3 regions of the Mesorhizobium silamurunense genome follow, and region 2 is predicted to be linked to each of the others. Evidence: riboswitches for the same ligand, from Rfam matches in the RefSeq annotation. Region 2 holds a riboswitch; each other region holds the start of a gene.
What was found. Region 2 has a riboswitch for thiamine pyrophosphate ahead of thiC (phosphomethylpyrimidine synthase ThiC). Riboswitches for the same ligand answer to the same signal wherever they lie in the genome.
Positions count from the first base shown of each region.

Region 1: another riboswitch for thiamine pyrophosphate. It lies ahead of thiB (thiamine ABC transporter substrate binding subunit); the one in region 2 lies ahead of thiC (phosphomethylpyrimidine synthase ThiC).
Region 3: another riboswitch for thiamine pyrophosphate. It lies ahead of thiC (phosphomethylpyrimidine synthase ThiC); the one in region 2 lies ahead of thiC (phosphomethylpyrimidine synthase ThiC).

Region 1 covers NZ_LPVS01000041.1:57,012-61,966, forward strand. The annotation lists gene thiQ (thiamine ABC transporter ATP-binding protein) at 1-325, opposite strand, end outside; gene thiP (thiamine/thiamine pyrophosphate ABC transporter permease) at 322-1,911, opposite strand; gene thiB (thiamine ABC transporter substrate binding subunit) at 2,090-3,100, opposite strand; TPP riboswitch at 3,143-3,257, opposite strand; gene AU465_RS11905 (thiamine diphosphokinase) at 3,404-4,048, shown strand; gene AU465_RS11910 (ABC-F family ATP-binding cassette domain-containing protein) at 4,050-4,955, shown strand, end outside.
Region 2 covers NZ_LPVS01000098.1:44,884-49,838, forward strand. The annotation lists gene AU465_RS29190 (hypothetical protein) at 1-882, shown strand, start outside; gene AU465_RS29195 (FkbM family methyltransferase) at 879-1,634, shown strand; TPP riboswitch at 1,719-1,834, shown strand; gene thiC (phosphomethylpyrimidine synthase ThiC) at 1,939-3,762, shown strand; gene thiO (glycine oxidase ThiO) at 3,759-4,733, shown strand; gene thiS (sulfur carrier protein ThiS) at 4,730-4,927, shown strand; gene AU465_RS29215 (thiazole synthase) at 4,929-4,955, shown strand, end outside.
Region 3 covers NZ_LPVS01000052.1:14-4,968, reverse strand. The annotation lists gene AU465_RS14415 (thiamine phosphate synthase) at 1-74, opposite strand, end outside; gene AU465_RS14410 (thiazole synthase) at 71-844, opposite strand; gene thiS (sulfur carrier protein ThiS) at 846-1,043, opposite strand; gene thiO (glycine oxidase ThiO) at 1,012-2,013, opposite strand; gene thiC (phosphomethylpyrimidine synthase ThiC) at 2,010-3,845, opposite strand; TPP riboswitch at 3,949-4,065, opposite strand; gene AU465_RS14390 (hypothetical protein) at 4,248-4,409, opposite strand; partial or broken gene AU465_RS14385 (hypothetical protein) at 4,496-4,955, opposite strand, start outside.

The DNA of each region.
Region 1 (4,955 bases), on a different contig from region 2:
CGAGCCCGACATTGCCTTCGACCGAAAGATGGGCAAACAGATTGTTTTCCTGGAACACCATCGACACCGGCCGCGCGGAAGGCGCAGTGTCGCCGACATCGATTCCGCCGATCAGCACCTTGCCGGCGCCGGGCGATTCGAAGCCGGCGACCAGATTGAGCAGCGTCGACTTGCCTGAACCGCTCGGCCCCATGACAGCGGTGATCCTGCCGGCGGCGAATTCGGCATCGAAGCCGAACGATGCCTCGCTATAGCTGAACGAAACGTCGTCCAGCGTCACGGCCAGCGCCTTCTCCGCCGCTATGCCATTGTTTGCCGTTGTCATGCCTTTGCTTCCCGCCCCAGCCAGTCGGCGGCGATAACCAGCATCAGGCAAACGAGGCCGAGCAGCAAGGCAAGCCCCGCGGCGTCGGCGGTCCGGTAGCTGCCCATGCGCGCGAGCAAGAGATAGGGCAAGGTCTGCACCGAATCGCTGCCGAACAGCGCGATCACGCCGAGGTCGCCGAGCGACAGCGCCATGGCGAAGGCAAAGCCGGTGGCTAAAGGCCGCCGAAGCGAAGGCCAGTCGACCAGGCGTAGCCGGTTCCAGCCGGAAATGCCGAGCGCCAGGCAGAGCCGCTCATGGCGCTCGCTCGCCGCGTCGTAGGCCGGGCGAACGGCGCGGATGGCGAACGGCATCGCCATAACCGCGTTGACGGCAACGACCATGACGGGTGCGATGGCGAACACATCCGTGATGTTGCGCAAAGCCAGGAACCAGCCGGCGCCGACCACGATCGGCGGCACGACGAGCACGAAACCGGCGCCGGTGTCGGCGGCATGCTCGAGCAGCGACGTAGCGCTGCCCGCACGCCGCAAGGCCAACGCGCGCCGGGCGGCGATCAGCGAGAGTGACAGCGTCACCGAAAGCAGCGCCGAGAAGAAAGAGAGCCCGGCGCTGGTGAGCGTCGCTCGGCGCACGGCGTCCTCGCCGGCCAGCCGGCCGAGATCCGCCCCCAGCCCGGCGAGCACGGTCGCCGCCATCGGCCCGGCGACGAACAGCAAGGCAAACGCAATCAGGCCGGCATTCAGCAGCGTTTCGGCCTTGCCGGTCGCAAGATAGCGGCGTGGCGCCACCGGCAGATTGGCATCGCCGACCGTGTTGGCGCCGAGCCGCGTCAGCATGGCGACCACGACGAAGGTCAGGACGATCTGAAGGAACGTCAGTGTCACGGCCCGCGCAGGATCGAAATCGAAGCGCAGCGCCTGGTAGATCGCGACCTCCAGCGTCGTCGCCGCCGGTCCGCCGCCCAGCGTCAGCACGATGGTGAAGGAGGTGATGCAGAGCATGAAGACCAGCCCGGCGACGCCCGGCAATGCCGCGCGCAGCGCCGGCCATTCGATCAGCCGCAACGCCGGCCAAGCCCCCATGCCGAGCTGGCTCGCTAGCCGCCACTGGTCGGCGGGCACGGTGCCGAGCGCCTCCAGGAACAGGCGCGTGGCCAAAGGCAGGTTGAAGAAGACATGCGCGACGAGGATACCGGACAGGCCGTAGATGCCGGGCCATTCCTGACCGCCAAGGCCGCCGAGGACGCCGGCAAAATAGCCGGCATGGCCGTAGAGCGCCAACACGCCGAGCGCCGCAACGATTGCCGGCAGCGCCAGCGGCACGGTGAAGAGCTGCAGCATCAGGCGACGCCCGGGAAACTTCGGGTGCCGGGACAGAGCGCGCGCCACCAGCAGCGCCGGCGCGACCGACAGCAATGTGGATAGCAGCGCCTGCCACAGCGTGAAGCGGGCGACGCGCAAGAGATAGCTGTCGAAGGCGCCGGCAGCGCCCGACGGGTCGCGGGCGCCTTCGAGGATGAGTCCGGCGAAGGCGCCGCCGATGAGCACGGCGACTGCCGCAAGGGCGACGATGCCGGCGGTTATGCGGGAATCAGGCGCCGGCCTGCCACCCTCCCCCTTGTGGGGAGGGTCGGTGAGCGGATGCCGCGAAGCGGCATCAGCGAACCGGGGCGGGGGTGAGGAAGTCCGCAACGTCGCTACCCCCACCCCGCTCCGCTTCGCGGATCGACCCTCCCCACAAGGGGGAAGGTGAAAGGCGCAGTCACTTGCTCATCGCCGCCAGCCATTCATCCACCCAAGCCTTGCGGTTGGCCGCGACCTCCTCCGGGCTGAACAGCAGGGTCTTGGTTGGCTTCACCAGTTTGTCGAAGGCAGGATTGAGCGGCTTGTCGGTCTTGCCGGCCGGGAACATCCAGTTGGTCTCGGGGATGACGTCCTGGAATTTCGGCCCTGTCATGAAGGCAATGAACTTTTCCGCCAGCGGGTTCTTCGCGCCGGTCGTGGTGATGCCGGCGACCTCGATCTGCAGGTACTCGCCCTCCTCGAAGGACGCCGCCTGGTAGCGCTCGGTGTTCTCGGCCACCATGTGGTAGGCCGGCGAGGTGGTGTAGGACAGCACCATCGGCGCCTCGCCCTTGGTGAACAGGCCGTAGGCCTCGCTCCAGCCCGGCGTCACGGTGAGCACTTTTGCCTTGAGCTTCGCCCATGCTTCCGGCGCCTTGTCGCCATAGACCGACTTCACCCACAACAGCAGCCCCAGGCCCGGCGTCGAGGTGCGCGGATCCTGGATGACGATCTTGTCGGCGCCGGCGCCCTCGACCAGTTCCTTCAGGCTTTTCGGCGGGCTCTTCAGCTTTTCGGTATCGTAGACGACGGCGAAATAGCCGTAGTCGAAGGGCACGAAGGTATCATCGCTCCAGCCACCCGGCACATTGATGCCGGACACTTCGCCATGCGGCGCGAACAGCCCGCTCGCCTTGGCGTCGGCCGTCAGGTTGGTGTCGAGGCCGAGCACGACATCGGCCTTGGTGCCGGCGCCCTCCAGCTTGACGCGATTGAGCAGCGCCACGCCGTCGGCGACAGATACGAATTCGAGATCACAGCCGCATTCGGCTTCGAATTCCTTCTTCACCCCAGGTCCCGGACCCCAGTCGGCGGTGAAGCTTTCATAGGTATAGACGGTGAGCTTGTCCTTCGCCTCGGCGGGCCCGATGCCTGCCAGAAGTGAAACAACGCCCGTTGCGAGAATAAGCTGGGACAACAGTGAGCGCATCGGCGCCTCCTTCGTTCGCGTTAAAGGAATTGAGGCGTCGGATGGTCCGAAACGTCTAATCCCTCCGCCGGTACAAACCGGATCAGGTTCAGCGGGTTGGCTTTGTCGCCTCTCAGCCGGTTCGCAAAGTCAGCGTCCGGCACCCCGTTAGAGCGTTTCGAGACATAGGCCCGGCCGATGCGGGGCGCAAGCGGAAGTTTGCCTGGCATCCAATGCATCACGGCTTACTCTGGAACGCAGCGCCGTTCCGTTTGGATGCGCCTGGCTTCCGTTTCGCGGGCGGGGCTGGTAAGGGCGACGCCCATGGGCACATTCACCATCCTGCTTGGCGGCGACCTCGTGCGCACGCCTCGGCTCGATCGCCAGATCGAAGGCTCCCGCGTCATCGCGGCCGACGGCGGCATCGGCCATGCCCGCATGCTTGGCTTGGTGCCGGAGCTGTGGGTCGGCGATTTCGACTCCGTGCCGGCGAACCTGCCGGAGGATCTTGCCGCCGTGCCGCGCAAGATCTTTCCGGCTGAAAAGGACATGACGGACGGCGAGCTCGCCATCGCCGAGGCGCTTGCGCGCGGCGCCACGCGCCTGGTGCTGGCCGGCGCCTTCGGCGGCAAGCGCGCCGACCATGCCTTCCTGCATCTGGCTCTAAGCGTGCGGCTGGCCGAGGCAGGCACGACGGTGCTGCTGACCAGCGGCGCGCAGGAAGGCGTGCCCATCCTGCCGGGCAAGGCCGGCTTCGACTATGCCGACGGCACGCTGTTTTCGGTGCTCGGCTTTTCCGAACTCGCCGGCCTGACGGTCTCCGGCGCCAAGTGGCCGCTTGACCGTGTCGAGGTGGCGTTCGGCTCCTCGCTCACTATATCAAACGAGGTCAAGGGCCGGCTCGAGATCGCGCTCGAGCGTGGCCGGGCGCTGCTGCTCGCCCACCCCTATCCTCTTCCCGAAAGCTGACATGGCTCCGCCTCTTCTCAATCTCGACGGCATAAAATTGACCTTTGGCGGCACGCCGCTGCTCGACGGTGCTGCGCTCAGTGCCTCCGCCGGCGAGAAGATCGCGCTGGTCGGCCGCAACGGTTCCGGCAAGTCGACGCTGCTCAAGATCGCCGCCGGGATGATCGAGCCGCAGGATGGCGAGGTCTTCCGCCAGCCTTCGGCGACGGTTCGCTATTTGCCGCAAATGCCTGACATGGATGGCTTTGCCTCTGTGCGCGCCTATGTCGAGGCAGGGCTGAGCCCGGCCGACGATCCGCATCGCGCCACCTATCTGATGGACCATCTCGGCCTGACCGGCGAGGAACGGCCGGACGACCTTTCCGGCGGCGAGGCGCGCCGCGCGGCGCTTGCCCGCGTCATGGCGCCCGAGCCCGACATCCTGCTGCTCGACGAGCCGACCAACCATCTCGACCTGTCGGTCATCGAATGGCTGGAAGAGGAGCTTGCCCGCACCTCGTCCGCCGTCATCCTGATCTCGCACGACCGCCGCTTCCTCGAGCGCGTCTCGCGCGCCACGGTCTGGCTCGACCGCGGCCAGACGCGGCGGCTGGATAAGGGGTTTGCGCATTTCGAGGAATGGCGCGACCAGGTGCTGGAAGAGGAAGAGCGCGAGCAGCATAAGCTTGGTCGCCAGATCGTGCGCGAGGAGCATTGGCTGCGCTACGGCGTGACGGCGAGGCGCAAGCGCAACATGCGCCGGTTGGGCGAACTCCAGGCCATGCGCCAGCGCTTCCGCAGCCATCGCGGCGCCGAGGGCTCGGCGACCATGGTGGCGAGCGACGCCGCCGAATCCGGCAAGCTGGTGATCGAGGCCAAGAACATCGAGAAAAGTTTTGGCGACCTGACCGTGGTCAAGGGTTTTTCG
Region 2 (4,955 bases):
TCGCTGCTCGGCATGTACCGGATCAAGTTCCTCTACGCCGAGATCCTGTCTGGCCTCAGCCATATCGTCTCGCCGGTCGAGGCGATGCGGCTGGTGCAGGTGTTCTCGGTGCTCTTGTTCGGCGCCATCACATTGCTCTGGCTGCGGGCGGAAGGCGCGCTGGCGCTGGCGCTGGTCGCCGGCGCCATCCTGATCATGGCCGATTTCGGCGATGCCGCGCGGGTTTCGACGCCGGACCTCCTCTGCTCGGCGCTGTTCCTCGGCGGGCTGTTCGCCTATGTCCGCAAACGCGAGACAGCCTCGGCGACCCTGCTTTTCCTCGCCTTCATGGCGCGGCCGGACAACATCGTCTTCCTCGCCATCTTCGCCGTTCTGCTCGTCGCGTTCCGGCAGAAGGCGTGGGGGGCGCTGGCCGGCTTTGCCGCCTCCTTCGTCGCCTATTTCGCCATCTCGCATTGGGCGCAGCATCCCGGCTGGTGGCCGCATCTTTGGTTCTCCAGCATAGAGCAGCACTACAATATGGACGGCTTCGAACCGCCATTCTCGGTGGCGGCCTATCTCAAGGCCTTTGCCGCCTCGGTGGTGCGCGCCATCGACGTCAACAGTTGGGTCGGCGTCTCGGTGCTGGCTTTAGCCGGCTGGTACGGGCTCGACCGCGCCGGCTTCCGGCTCGACCGCCGCGCCGGCATCCTGCTTGCGGCATTGGTGCTCGGCGTGCTCGCGAAGTTCACGGTCTTCCCGATCCACGACACCCGCATCTATTTTCCCAATCTTCTGCCGCCCTTCCTGCTGCTCGCCGCGCGGCTGATGGCGCTGTGGGCATCGGCGAGCCCGGATCGGCACCGCGAGGTGCAGCACGTCGTTTCCGGAGACAAGTCATGAGCTCAGTTTCCACCATCGCGCGCGTTCTGTTGTCGCTCGGCCTTCCAGCAGGCCTGCTCGATCGTGGACCCTCGCTGCGCGGCACGAAGTTCCTCGCCAACGCGGCGCTCAAGGCGCGCTTCGGCGGTGGACGACCATTCCAGATGGTCAATGTCGGCGCCTGCGACGGCGCGCTGTTCGACGACGTGACGCCCTGGCTGCACCGCATCAGGGGTGCTCGGGCGATGCTGGTCGAGCCGATTCCCTACAACCAGAAGCGGCTGCGCGCCAACTATCCGGACACCGGGCGCTTCGTCATCGAGCCGGTGGCGGTGACCAGGACAAAGGGTACCATCACCGTCCATACGTTCGATGCCGCCGCGCTCGAGGCCGGCACGCTGCCGATCGAGTTCATCGGCTGCTCGTCGGTCACCGACACCAATCTGATGTCCGGCAAGAATGCCTGGGGCGAGGCGGACGCCAATTTCAACAAGTTCGCGCCGCATCTGAAGGACATCGAGGTGCCGTCGGAGACCCTGCAGACGCTGCTCGACCGCAACGGCGTCAGCTATATCGACGCTTTCCTGGTCGATTGCGAGGGCGCCGACTGGATGGTGTTCGACCAGCTCGACCTCCAGCGCTACCGTCCCGGCATGATCAAGATCGAGGTCGGCGCGCTGTCGGCGGCCGAGATCGGCCAGGTCGTCGTCAAGCTCAAGACCGCTGGCTATCAAGTCGGCTTCCAGGCCGAGGACATCTGGGCCTTCGCCTAGCTTCCACCGCTGTGGCGGCAATCGAACCCAATTGCCGTTCGGGCCGGATGCGCTTGACAAAGCGGCGGCGGCTCGTTCAACTGAGCCATTCACCAGGGGAGTCCCGGCAAGGGGCTGAGATACTGCTGGCTTCGCGGCGCAGTGACCCGTTGAACCTGATCCAGTTCATACTGGCGTAGGGACGGTGCAAGCGCTTTGCGGGACTCCATGCCCGAAGACCTGTTCGCACAGGTGGACCAAGGCGGCTTTTCATCCTTCCGGCACAGAACTGGGTCTCCAATGCAGATGAGCAAAGGAGCCTCAAATGAATGCCTTGACCCCCGCCGTTTCGACGGGACCGCTGCCCGCCTCACGGAAAATCCACAAGACCGGCGTCCTCCATCCGCAGATCAGGGTGCCGATGCGCGAGATCAGCGTGCACCCGACCGCCGGTGAGCCGCCGGTGACGGTCTACGATCCGTCAGGCCCATATACCGACCCCGCGATCGAAACGAACATCGAAATGGGACTTGCCCGGCTTCGGCAGGACTGGATCGCGGCGCGCGGCGATGTCGAAGCTTATGACGGCCGCCACGTCAGGCCGGAGGACAACGGATTTGCGACTGGCGAACGGCTGACGCCGGAATTTCCTGTCCGCAATCGTCCTCTGCGGGCGAAAGCCGGCAAGGCGGTGACGCAGCTTGCCTACGCGCGTGCAGGGATCATCACGCCCGAAATGGAATTCGTGGCCATCCGCGAGAACCTCGGCCGCGAGACGCTGTGGGGCAAGCTGCAACAGGATGGCGAGGCGTTCGGTGCATCGATTCCGGATTTCGTCACACCGGAATTCGTGCGCGACGAGGTGGCGCGCGGCCGCGCCATCATCCCCGCCAACATCAACCATCCCGAGAGCGAGCCGATGATCATCGGCCGCAATTTCCTGGTGAAAATCAACGCCAATATCGGCAATTCCGCAGTCACCTCGTCGATGGCCGAGGAGGTCGAAAAAATGGTCTGGGCGATCCGATGGGGCGCCGATACGGTGATGGACCTGTCTACCGGCCGCAACATCCACAACATCCGCGAATGGATCGTGCGCAATTCGCCGGTGCCGATCGGCACGGTGCCGCTCTACCAGGCGCTGGAGAAGGTGGGCGGCATCGCCGAAGACCTGAGCTGGGAGGTCTATCGCGACACGCTGATCGAACAGGCCGAGCAGGGCGTCGACTATTTCACCATCCACGCCGGCGTGCGGCTGCATTACATCCCGCTGACCGTCGATCGGGTCACGGGTATCGTCTCGCGCGGTGGCTCGATCATGGCCAAATGGTGCCTGCACCATCACCGCGAAAGCTTCCTCTATGAGCATTTCGAGGAAATCTGCGACATCTGTCGTGCCTATGACGTCTCCTTCTCGCTCGGCGACGGCCTTCGGCCCGGCTCGATCGCGGATGCCAACGACAAAGCGCAATTCGCCGAGTTGGAAACGCTTGGCGAGCTGACCAAGATCGCTTGGGCAAAGGACTGCCAGGTGATGATCGAAGGTCCCGGACACGTGCCGATGCACAAGATCAAGCAGAACATGGACAAGCAGCTCGCTGTCTGCGGCGAGGCGCCGTTCTACACGCTCGGGCCGCTGACGACGGACATAGCGCCGGGCTACGACCACATCACGTCCGGCATCGGCGCCGCCATGATCGGCTGGTTCGGCACGGCCATGCTCTGTTATGTGACGCCGAAGGAACATCTCGGCCTGCCGGACCGCAACGACGTCAAGACCGGCGTGATAACTTACAGAATAGCCGCTCATGCCGCCGACCTTGCCAAGGGGCATCCCGCAGCGAAGGTCCGCGACGACGCGCTTTCCCGGGCGCGGTTCGAGTTCCGCTGGGAAGATCAGTTCAACCTGTCGCTCGATCCCGAAACGGCGCGCTCGTTCCACGACGAAACCTTGCCCAAGGAAGCGCACAAGGTGGCGCATTTCTGCTCTATGTGCGGACCGAAATTCTGCTCCATGCGCATATCCCACGACATCCGCGCCGAAGCGCAGAAGGAGGGGATGGCGGCGATGGCGGAGAAATACCGCGCCGGCGGCGATCTCTATATGCCTGTCAGCGATGCCGCATTCGGCACGGTCGAGTCGTCATGAGGGTGCTGGTCAAGGGGGCCGGCGTGGCCGGCCTCACCGCGGCGTTCGAACTTGCGGACCGCGGCGCGTTGGTCACTGTCGTCGAGGTCCGGTCTCACCTGGGCGGCAATGCGTCATGGGCCGCAGGCGGCATGCTGGCGCCATGGTGCGAGCGCGAGAGCGCCGAGCAGGCGGTGCTGGATCTCGGACGCGGCGCCGCCGACTGGTGGGACGCTGCTTTGCCCGGCCAAGCGACGCGGGCGGGAACGCTCGTCGTCGCGCCGCCGCGTGATGCGGGCGAGCTCGACCGCTTCGCCAGCCGCACCTCGGGCCATCGCTGGTTGGGCGAGGAGGACATCGCAAGGGTGGAGCCCGACCTCGCCGGCCGTTTCAAGCGCGGGCTGTTCTTCCCCGACGAAGCGCATCTCGACCCGCGCCGGGCAATGGCGGCGCTTCATGACAAGCTGGTCGCGATGGGCGTCGACTTCCATTTCGCAACCGACGGCCAAGGCCTTCCAGGCTTCAAATACAGGGTCGACTGCCGGGGGATCGCGGCGGACGATGCGGCGCTGCGCGGCGTTCGCGGCGAAATGCTGATCCTGCGTACGCCGGATATATCGCTGTCTCGTCCCGTCCGGCTGCTGCATCCGCGCTTTCCGCTCTACATCGTGCCGCGCGCCGACCATCATTTCATGGCCGGCGCAACGATGATCGAGAGCCAGGATGCCGGCCCGGTCACCGTCCGTTCCATGATGGAACTGGCCAGCGCCGCCTGCGCGCTCCATCCGGCCTTCGGTGAGGCGGCGATCGTGGAAATGAGCACCGGTGTCCGTCCGGCCTTTGCCGACAATTTGCCAAGCGTCGAAAGGCTCGGCAACGGCGTCGCGATCAATGGGCTCTATCGCCATGGCTTTCTGCTTGCCCCCGCCATGGCGCGGCAGGCGGCTGACATCCTGTTAAATCCCGACAAACGCGTGGGAGCTTGCGCATGAAACTGATCGTCAACGGAGAAGCGCTCGACAGTGCCGCCGCAACGCTGGCGGTGCTGCTTGCCGAGCTTGACTATGAAGGCGATTGGCTGGCGACGGCCGTCAACAGCGACGTCGTACACAAAGCCAACCGGGCGGAATTTCGATTGAGCGACGGCGATCGGATCGAAATCCTTTCGCCCATGCAGGGAGGCTAGCATGTTCGACCTTCTCGAAGCGGTACTG
Region 3 (4,955 bases), on a different contig from region 2:
TTGACGCCGAGTGGCACCAGCCGCTCGATCCAGGCAGCGCTGTCGACGATCAGGTAGAAGGGATCGAGCTTCATGAAAAAACTGCCCTGCCGATCGTCGGTGTCGACGGCACGGCGACGTCGCGCGGTTCGAGCATTCCCGAACTGAAAGCTTCACGGCCGGCCTCGACCGCCTTGCCGAACGCACGCGCCATGCCGACCGGATCGGCCGCCCTGGCGACCGCCGTGTTCAGGAGCACGGCGTCAAAGCCGAGTTCCATGACGGTTGCCGCGTGCGACGGTCGTCCGAGCCCCGCATCTACAATCAGCGGGACGCCAGGGAAATGTCCGCGCATCGAGCGCAGCGCCATGATGTTGACCGGCCCAAGCGCGGAACCGATCGGTGCGCACCACGGCATCAAGACGTTGCAGCCTGCCTCCAGCAGCCGCTCGGCGACAACAAGGTCGTCGGTGGTGTAGGGAAGTACCGCAAAACCGTCCTCGCACAGGATGCGGGCGGCTTCGACCAGACCGAACACATCTGGTTGTAGCGTGTCGTGGTTGCCGATCACTTCGAGCTTGATCCAGTTGGTACCGAAGACTTCGCGCGCCATTTTCGCGGTCGTGACCGCTTCCTGGACGGAGTGGCAGCCGGCGGTGTTGGGCAGGATTCTGACGCCGAGCGATCGGATCAACGACCAGAATTTTTCGCCAGCCCTGCCGCCCGCCATTTCACGGCGCAACGAGACGGTCACCACCGACGTGCCCGAGGCCTTGACCGCATCTGCAAGGATGGCAGGCGAAGGATATTGAGCCGTGCCGAGAAGCAGCCGGGAGGCAAGCGTCGTCCCGAAAAGTTCGAACATGCTAGCCTCCCTGCATGGGCGAGAGGATTTCGATCCGGTCGCCGTCGCTCAACTGGAACTCCGCCCGCCCGGCTTTGTGCACGAGGTCGCTATTGACGGCCGTTGCCAGCCAATCGCCCTCATAGTCGAGCGCGGCAAGCAGCTCCGCCAGCGTGGTGGCGGCAACCTCATGCGCTTCGCCGTTGACCATCAGCTTCATGAGTAAGTTCCTTGGTTCCGTCTTGATTGAAAACCAGGTCGGCCGCCTGGCGCGCCATGGCGGGGGCGAGGAGAAAACCATGGCGATAGAGCCCGTTGATCGCGACGGTGCTTCCACATGCCTCGACACGCGGCAGGTTGTCGGGAAAGGCCGGACGGACGCCGGCGCCGGTCTCAATGATGCCAGCCTCACCGAAGGCCGGATGGAGAGCATAGGCCGCGCCCAAAAGCTCCATCATCGAACGCGCCGTGACCGGTCCTGTGGACTGGCTTTCGATCATCGTCGCGCCAACCATGAAACGGTGGTCGGTGCGCGGTACCACATAGAGCGGAAAGCGCGGATGTAGCAGCCGGACCGGGCGCGACAGCGAAATGTCCGGCGTGCGCAGGATCAGCATCTCGCCGCGAACGCCGCGCAGCCCGTCGTCTTCTGCCGCCATCCCCGTGCAATCGATCCGGCGATCGAAGCCGGAAACATGCCGGGCGTGGGTGCCGAAGCGGAACTCGACACCCATGGCTGCGAGCCTGTCATGAAGTGCCACCATCGCCTGACGCGGGTCGAGATGAGCCTCATCGGGGAAGAGCAATCCGCGCCGGAAGCGGCCGGCGAGGTCGGTTTCCAGGAGCGCAATTTCGTCCTCATTGACACGCCGATGGCCCGACGTGCGACTTGCGAACCGGTCAAGCTCGCCCGCATCGCGCGGTGCAGCAACAACCAGCGTTCCGGCCCGTGTCACCTGACCCGGCAGCACCGCATCCCACCAGCCGGCGGCGTCGCGTCCGAGATCCAGCACTGGCTGCTCAGCGCTTTCACGCTCGCACCATGGCGCCAGCATGCCGCCGGCGAACCACGATGCGTTGCCACCGATGCCATGCCGGGTCTCGGCGACTGTGACCGTCGCGCCGCGGGCGGCGAGCTCGAAGGCGGCGGTGAGGCCGGCGACGCCGGCCCCTTTGACCAGCACTCTCATGACGGTTCCGGCGCCTCTGGCATGAGCGGTGCGTCGGTCTCGCCAACTGGCATGTAGAGATCGCCGCCCTCGCGGTATTTCGCCGCCATCGCCGCCATGCCCTCCTTTTGGGCCTCGGCGCGGATGTCGTGAGAAATGCGCATGGAGCAGAATTTCGGCCCGCACATCGAGCAGAAATGCGCCAGCTTGTGCGCTTCCTTCGGCAAGGTCTCGTCGTGGAAGGAACGCGCTGTTTCGGGATCGAGCGACAGGTTGAACTGGTCCTCCCAGCGGAACTCGAAGCGCGCGCGGGAAAGGGCATCATCCCTGACTTTCGCCGCCGGGTGCCCCTTCGCCAGGTCGGCGGCATGCGCGGCGATCTTGTAGGTGATCACGCCGGTCTTGACGTCATTGCGATCGGGAAGCCCGAGATGTTCCTTCGGCGTGACGTAGCAGAGCATGGCCGTGCCGAACCAGCCGATCATCGCCGCACCGATGCCGGAGGTGATGTGGTCGTAACCTGGTGCGATGTCGGTCGTCAGCGGCCCCAGCGTATAGAACGGCGCCTCGCCGCAGACGGCGAGCTGCTTGTCCATGTTCTGCTTGACCTTGTGCATCGGCACGTGGCCGGGGCCTTCGATCATCACCTGGCAATCCTTCGCCCAGGCGATCTGCGTCAGCTCGCCGAGCGTCTCCAACTCGGCGAATTGTGCTCTGTCATTGGCGTCGGCGATTGAGCCGGGACGAAGGCCGTCGCCGAGCGAAAAGGACACGTCATAGGCGCGGCAGATGTCGCAGATTTCGTCGAAATGCTCATAGAGGAAGCTCTCCCGGTGATGGTGCAGGCACCATTTGGCCATGATCGAGCCGCCGCGAGAGACGATGCCCGTGACCCGGTCGACGGTCAGCGGGATATAGTGCAGTCGAACACCGGCATGGATGGTGAAATAGTCGACGCCCTGTTCGGCCTGCTCGATCAGCGTGTCGCGATACACCTCCCAGGTCAGGTCCTCGGCGATGCCGCCGACCTTTTCCAGCGCCTGGTAAAGCGGCACCGTGCCGATCGGCACCGGCGCATTGCGCACGATCCATTCGCGAATGTTGTGGATGTTGCGGCCCGTAGACAGGTCCATCACCGTGTCGGCGCCCCAGCGGATCGCCCAGACCATCTTTTCGACCTCTTCGGCCATCGACGAGGTGACCGCCGAGTTGCCGATATTGGCGTTGATCTTCACCAGGAAATTGCGACCGATGATCATCGGCTCGCTCTCGGGATGGTTGATGTTTGCCGGAATTATGGCCCGTCCACGCGCCACCTCATCGCGCACGAATTCCGGGGTGACGAAGTCGGGGATCACCGCGCCGAAGGCTTCGCTGTCGCGGGGCAGCTTGCCGCGGGCGATCTCGCGGCCGAGGTTCTCGCGGATGGCGACGAACTCCATCTCGGGCGTGATGATGCCGGCGCGCGCATAGGCAAGCTGGGTCACCGCCTTGCCTGCCTTGGCCCTGAGTGGCCGGTTGCGAGCAGGAAATTCCGGCGTCAGGCGCTCGCCCGTCGCAAAGCCATTGTCTTCCGGCTGCACATGGCGGCCGTCATAGGCCTCGACGTCACCTCGCGCCGTAATCCATTCGTGGCGAAGCCGTGCGAGGCCCTTTTCGATGCTGGTTTCGACAGTCGGGTCTGTATAGGGGCCGGACGGATCGTAGACGGTGACGGGCGGTTCGCCGGCCGTTGGATGGACGGAGATTTCGCGCATAGGCACCCTGATCTGCGGGTGGATGGCACCGGGCTTGTGGATTTTTCGTGAGGCGGGCAGCGGTCCCGTCGACACGGCGGGGGTGAGGGCATTCATCGTGAGGCTCCTTTGCTCATGCATTGGAGACCCAGTTCTGTGCCGGAAGGATGAAAAGACGCTTTGGCCGCCCTGCTTGCGACAGGCCTCGGGCGTAAACTCCCGCAAAGCGCTTGCACCGTCCCTACGCCAGTATGAACTGGATCAGGTTCAACGGGTCACTGCGCCGCGAAAGCCAGCAGTATCTCAGCCCCTTGCCGGGACTCCCCTGGTGAATGCCCTAGGTTGAACGGGCTTGCGCTAGCTTGTCAAGCGGCTTCGGGCCGCGGCGACGATCTGCGGCCCGTCAGACCCGGGAGGAAGGCTCGTGCATGTGTCGGGCGCACGCCCAGGAGACCAGGCAGGGATAAGGGGATCGCCGAACCGTCGGACTAAAGATCGATCCTTATGATGATCACGCCTTCAATCGGCACCAAAGTTTTGCGCGTAGATCGCCTCGATCCGCCCTGCCTCGTCATTGGTCAGCGCGGCGAATTCCTTTTCGCGGGCCGTTCGACAGGTGGCCACCATTTGGTGAAGGAAACGGGAGGGCAGATTGGCCAGCCACTCGGGCATGTCGATCAAGTCGTCAACCTGCTGCCGGAATTGAGCTGCAGAAAGGCGGTTTCTTAAGGAAGGTCCCGTTCGAAAGGATTGCTACTACCACGCTGTCACGGAACGCTCGTCGAAAACATCGCCAAGCTGCCCAAGGCCACTGCTGTGACTTGATGGAGCATGCCGTTAGCGACGGGCGGTGATCTCTCAATGAAACCCTTTTCGATGTCCAATATCCCGTCCTCGGCCAGCATCGCCAAGTCTGAATCGAGAAAACGGATCGGATCGGATCCGTGGGCGGCACAGATTGCCGGCACATCCGCCTCGAGATCGCACATTAATCGCTCGATGATTGTGGCTCGCACGCGGTCTTCGTCGGTGAGACGGTAGCCCTTTGACGTCGCCAGACGGCCAGCAGCCGAGTGTAAGAATCCCGTGTAACCTCGTTCTGGACGTACCCCTCGCCGACGCGGCCGTAGCTGACGCGCCGAAACCGATCAGGGTTTTGCAGGTGTCTGCCGAGTACCCCAGCGAGTTACGCCGCAGGCGACCGGTTTTCTGTGCCAGCGCGAGCTC